DNA from 2 places in the Brenneria tiliae genome. Region 2 is predicted to be linked to the other one. Evidence: predicted binding sites of a transcription regulator. Region 2 holds the regulator's gene; the other holds the start of a gene.
The links. Region 2 encodes PhoB, which activates phosphate uptake and scavenging genes when phosphate is short. Its sites were predicted from a motif close to CTGTCATAAAACTGNCNNAT; they were not measured.

Region 1 (3,147 bases), on a different contig from region 2:
GCAGGACGGCCTGTTGCTGAGCGTCTCCGGCGGCGTGCGCTCGCCCGAACGGCTGGCGATTGAGCCGTCGCATCAGGATAAATCCGTGATGTTCAGCCAGCAGAAAGAGGCGATTGGCCGGCTGGCGGCCCGGCAGATCCCGCCCAACAGCTGCATCTATCTGGACGCCGGCACCACCACGCTGTCGCTGGCGCGCCACCTGGCCGAGCGGGATGATTTACTGATCGTAACCAACGATTTTGTCATCGCCGCCTTTCTTATCGAGTCCAGCCAGTGCCGCATGATCCACACCGGCGGTACGCTGTGCCGGGAAAACCGCTCCTGCGTCGGCGAAGCCACCGCGCAGGCGCTGCGTAACCTGTTTATCGATATCGCCTTTATCTCCGCCTCATCGTGGAGCCTGCGCGGCCTGTCCACGCCAAATGAAGACAAAGTGGCGGTCAAACGCGCGGTGGTGGAAGCCAGCAGCAAACGTATTCTGCTTTGCGACACCTCAAAATACGGCCGCATCGCCACCTATCTGGCCACCCCGCTGACGGTTTTAGACAGCATTATTACCGACGACGGCCTGCCGCCCGCGGCGAAAGACGCGCTGGCGAAAATGGGGGTTGAGGTGTTGGTGGCGGGGTGAGGGGTATTCTTTCTATTGAAATTGCAATCTCATTTGGCAAATGGCTGTACAGAACAGCACTCTGTCAGCCATATCCTGCTAACGCTTTTCTTGACTAAGAAAAGTGTCCGGTACATTAGCCTCTTGAATCAGCCGGAGTACGTTATCCCACGTATCTGGTTTGACAGATTTTTTCGATAATATGACATTCCCTTCTCTATCACGTCGGATGTAAACCCAATCGGCATCAAATGCAAATTCAGCGGGCAATATAACCACTTGATGCTTGCCGTCTCTTGATAACCTAATGACATGCTCCATATTGCCCCCTAGCGTATAAATTCACAGCAGACACATACAGGGTAAAATATATGAAAGTGCGCGTTTTTTGAACTACGTTCTATTCCGCCTGTCACTCTGCCGTCATATCCCAGTTATTTTTCTGTCATACGCGCATGTCATGTTACCTGCGCATAAAAAAACATTGGGCTATTGCAGGAGACAGGCATGTTTAACCCTAAAATCCGTAAAGCGGCCGCGGGCGTAATATTGGCGTTGGCTTGCAGCGCCACTGCCCAGGCGGCGACCGCAATTCCTTTCTGGCACTCAATGGAGGGCGAGCTGGGGAAAGAGGTCAACTCACTGGCGGACCGTTTTAACCAGTCCCGCAGCGACGTGAAAATCGTCCCGGTCTACAAAGGCAACTACGAACAGAATCTGGCCGCCGGCATCGCCGCCTATCGCGCCGGCAACGCCCCGGCGATCTTGCAGGTTTATGAAGTAGGCACCGCCACCATGATGGCCAGCAAAGCCATTAAACCGGTGTATGAAGTGTTTAAAGACGCCGGCATCAATTTCGATGAGTCGATTTTCGTCCCCACCGTCTCCGGTTATTACACCGACGCCAAAAGCGGTCATCTGTTATCCCAGCCCTTTAACAGTTCCACGCCGGTGCTGTATTACAACAAAGACGCGTTTAAAAAAGCCGGCTTAGACCCGGAGCAGCCGCCGAAAACCTGGCAGCAACTGGCCGAGTACACCGCCAAACTGCGCGCGGCGGGCTTGAAATGCGGCTATGCCAGCGGCTGGCAGGGCTGGATTCAGATTGAAAACTTCAGCGCCTGGCACGGCCTGCCGGTAGCCAGCAAAAACAACGGATTCGACGGCGCCGACGCGGTGCTGGAATTCAACCGGCCGACGCAGGTCAAACATATTCAGCTGTTGCAGGATATGAATAAGCAAGGGAGTTTCACCTATTTCGGGCGCAAGGATGAGCCGACCGAGAAGTTCTACAACGGCGACTGCGCCATCACCACCGCCTCGTCCGGTTCGCTGGCGGATATCCGTCAGCACGCCAAATTCGACTACGGCGTAGGCATGATGCCGTATGACGCCGACGTGCAGGGCGCGCCGCAGAACGCCATCATCGGCGGAGCCAGCCTGTGGGTGCTGAACGGTAAAGACGCCGCCACCTATAAAGGCGTCGCCGAATTTATGCAGTTCCTGGCGCAGCCGGAAATCGCCGCCGAGTGGCACCAGAAAACCGGTTATCTGCCCATCACCAAGGCCGCGTATGAACTGACGCAAAAGCAGGGCTTCTACGAGAAGAATCCGGGTGCGGATATCGCCACGCGCCAGATGCTGAACAAACCGCCGCTGCCGTTCACCAAAGGGCTACGCCTGGGCAATATGCCGCAGATCCGTAGCGTGGTGGATGAAGAGCTGGAAAGCGTGTGGATGGGTAAGAAAACCCCGCAGCAGGCGCTGGACAGCGCCGTTGCGCGCGGCAACGCCCTGCTGCGTCGCTTCGAGCAGTCAACGAAATAACCTCGTTGTATCGGGCCGCAGGGAAGCGGCCCGTCCCCTGGTGCAAGCATTAATGAGTTCACGCATGACATCATCCCGTCCCGTTTTTAACCGTAGCTGGTTGCCCTATATGCTGGTGCTGCCTCAGCTACTGATTACCGCGATTTTTTTCCTCTGGCCGGCAGGTCAGGCGCTGTGGTATTCGGTGCAAAGTCTCGATCCGTTCGGGCTGTCCAGCGAATTCGTCGGTATGGAAAATTTCAGGCAGCTGCTGGATAACCCCTACTATCTCGATTCCTTTTACACCACGCTGACCTTTAGTTTTATGGTGGCGGGATTCGGCCTGCTGATCTCCCTGTTTCTGGCGGCGCTGGTGGACTATGTTATCCGCGCCAGCCGTCTGTATCAGACGCTGATTATTCTGCCCTACGCCGTCGCGCCGGCGGTGGCCGCCGTGCTGTGGATGTTTCTGTTCAACCCCGGTCTGGGGCTGATTACCCATTTTCTCGGCCTGCTGGGATACTCATGGAACCACGCGCAAAACAGCGGCCAGGCGATGTTTCTGGTGGTGCTGGCGTCGGTCTGGAAACAGATCAGCTATAACTTCCTGTTTTTTCTGGCGGCGTTGCAGTCCATCCCCCGCTCGCTGATCGAAGCGGCGGCGATTGACGGCGCCGGCCCGGTGCGCCGCTTCTTCAATCTGGTGCTGCCGCTGATCTCCCCGGTAAGCT
Region 2 (3,147 bases):
GATCGCCGCCGGACGCAGCAAACTGCCGACGACGTCGGCGCGGAATGGGGGAAGTGTTTTAGCCATGGTCGCTCCTGGTTGCCGGCCCGCGCCCCGATGGGCGACGGCGGCGAAATAGTGGAATAATGGGCAGCCTGCGTGATAGTCACCGACGGCAACCATTCAGACATCTGGACGTCTAAATTTACCGTATGCTGCCACGCGCCCGATTCGCGGGCAATTGAAGAATTTTCACCGTGATTGAGTAAATTTCAAGTTTATGCCTCCCCCCCGTCTCAAGGTTAAGCAATGGCGTCCGCCGCCGTCAGGCTAAGGGTTTCACGGTATTTTCAGCCGCGGACGCAGGCGCAATCAGCCGATTCGGCAGCGTAAACACAAAGCGCGAACCGGCCCCCTGCTCACTGAGGATCTCCAGCCGGGAATCATGGTGGCTGAGCGCGTGTTTGACGATCGCCAGCCCTAATCCGCTGCCGCCGGTCTGCCGCGAACGCGCCTTATCGACGCGATAAAAGCGCTCCGTCAGGCGCGGCAGATGTTCACCGGCGATCCCAGGCCCGTTGTCGCTCACCTGAAACTGCGCGCCCTGCGGCGTTTTCTGCCAGCAAACCTCAATACGCGTGCCCGTCGGCGTATGGTTAACGGCGTTGTAGACCAGATTGGAAACCGCGCTGCGCAACTGTTCTTCGTTGCCGAAAATCTGCAGTTGCTCATTCACCCGAAAAACCAGCTCGTGGCGATCCTGGCTCAGCGCCTGGGCTTCACGCTGCAAGACGCGCAGCATCAGCGGCATATCCACCTTCTCGTTGAGATCGATCGCCGCCGCCGCTTCGATACGCGATAACGTCAGCAGCTGTTTTACCAGTCCGTCCATACGCCGCGTTTGCTCCTGCATGGTATTCAGCGCCTTGTTGCGCAGGGCGTTATCCAGCGTTTCATCCTGCATCATCTCCAGATAGCCCTGCAATACCGTCAGCGGGGTGCGCAGCTCATGACTCACATTGGCGAAAAAGTTGCGTCTGGCGCCTTCCAACTGGTGCATCTGCGTAATATCGCGCGCCACCATCAGCAGTTGCCCTTCCGAATAGGGCATCACGCGGAATTCGACGTGGTGGGCGTTATTCAGCTGCAGCGTCAGCGGACGGCTGAAATCCCGCCTTTTCATATAGTCGGCGAATTCGGGATAACGCAGCAGGTTGAGGATATTCTGCCCGTTATCTTCCGGCCAGCGGAAGCTGAGCAGGTGTTGCGCCAGATGATTACACCAGAAAATGGCGCCCTCTTCGGTGGTGATCACCAGCGCATCCGGCAAGGATTCGGCGCCGCTGCGAAAACGCTTAATCAACAGCGCCAGCTCGCGCCGCCGCCGCCGGTTGCGCAGTTGCATCTGATAAAGACCGTAGAACAGCGGTTCCCAGCTCCAGCGGCCGGGCGGCGGGGTCATGCTGCGATCGACCCACAGCCAATAGGAGAGTTTAAGCTGGTTATAAAAATTCCAGCACAGCGCCGCCAGAACGGCGGCTAACAGAAACCAGGGCAGATAGCCGAAGATCAATCCCAGTAATAGCGCGGGCAGACAAAAAAAAGCCAACTCCAGCGCCAGCCTTTTCCATGAGAGAGGTTCTAGCACGTTAATGTTTCTCCGCTACGGCAACCTTCAATAACGCGTTGAAAAACGATACCCCGTTCCCCGAACGGTCTGCACCATTTTGTCATGCCCGCTGGTTTCCAACGCCTTGCGCAGCCGGCGGATATGCACATCAACGGTACGATCTTCCACATAAACGTTAGTGCCCCACACATGATTCAGCAACTGCTCGCGGCTGTAAACCCGCTCAGGGTGCGTCATAAAGAAGTGCAGCAGTTTAAATTCCGTGGGCCCCATATCCAGCGCGAGTTCTTCCGTCGTCACCCGGTGGGAGGAGGGATCGAGGCTCAATCCGCGCATTTCAATCACCTCTTCAACCGCCATCGGCGAAATGCGGCGCATCACCGCCTTAATTCGCGCCACCAGCTCCTTGGGGGAAAACGGCTTGGTAATGTAATCATCCGCGCCGACTTCCAGCCCACGCACGCGGTCCTCTTCCTCGCCGCGCGCGGTCAGCATCATAACCGGGATATCGCGGGTAAGCGCCTCGCGTTTCATATGCTTGATAAACTGCAGGCCCGAACCGCCCGGCAGCATCCAGTCCAGCAGCACCAGCTCTGGAAAAGGCTCCGACAGTTGCGTTACCGCGCTGTCATAATCTTCGGCCTCGACCGGCTGATAACCATTCTGCTCCAGTACGAAGCATACCATTTCCCGAATCGGTGCTTCATCTTCCACGACCAATATGCGTCTAGCCATCATTAATCCTGCCATTAATCATCGTCGCCGTTGCATGCGGAAGGCATTATGCGTCAGTTTTGTGACAGATTTATTAAAAGGATTTTTTCAACCTCGCACAATAACGGCCCGACGCATTTTCGAGCCGCTTTCCAAACTTTCGGTTTTCGCCACGACAGTGCCCCGATGGCTGTTTATAATCAACCGCATTGCGATTACATGCCGTTCAGGGAGTTCCATGCGTATTATCCACACCGCCGACTGGCATCTGGGACAGTATTTTTACACCAAAAGCCGGGCGGCCGAACATCAGGCTTTTCTGCACTGGCTGCTGGAACAGGTCGAACAGCAGCAGGCGGATGCGGTAATAGTAGCAGGGGATATCTTTGATAACGGTTCGCCGCCGAGCTATGCGCGGGAAATGTACTACCGTTTCGTGGTCGATATGCAGCGCACCGGCTGCCGGCTGGTGGTGCTGGGAGGCAACCATGATTCCGTCGCCACGCTGAACGAATCGCGGGATCTGCTGGCCTGCCTCAATACCCGGGTTATCGCCAGCGTCGACGGCGACGTCGACAAACAGGTGCTGGTGCTGGAAAACCGCCGGAATCAGCCCGGCGCCCTGCTGTGCGCCATCCCTTTTTTACGCCCGCGCGATCTGATCGCCAGCCGGGCCGGGCAATCCGGCGATGAAAAACAGCAGGCCCTGCTGGACGCCATCACCACGCATTACCGGCAGTGTTACCAGTCGGCCTGCCGGCAGCGCGATATTCTGGGGCTGCCGCTGCCCATCATCGCCACCGGGCACCTGACCACCGTCGGCG

Region 1: the regulator PhoB is predicted to act here: its motif matches at 1,020-1,039, upstream of ugpB (sn-glycerol-3-phosphate ABC transporter substrate-binding protein UgpB).

The regions. Positions count from the first base shown of each region.
Region 1 is NZ_JAKPCB010000092.1:96,375-99,521, reverse strand. It holds gene ygbI (DNA-binding transcriptional repressor YgbI) at 1-631, shown strand, start outside; gene ugpB (sn-glycerol-3-phosphate ABC transporter substrate-binding protein UgpB) at 1,118-2,437, shown strand; gene ugpA (sn-glycerol-3-phosphate ABC transporter permease UgpA) at 2,502-3,147, shown strand, end outside.
Region 2 is NZ_JAKPCB010000089.1:13,552-16,698, forward strand. It holds gene MFP24_RS04045 (cobalamin-independent methionine synthase II family protein) at 1-66, opposite strand, end outside; gene phoR (phosphate regulon sensor histidine kinase PhoR) at 305-1,627, opposite strand; gene phoB (phosphate response regulator transcription factor PhoB) at 1,655-2,344, opposite strand; gene sbcD (exonuclease subunit SbcD) at 2,562-3,147, shown strand, end outside.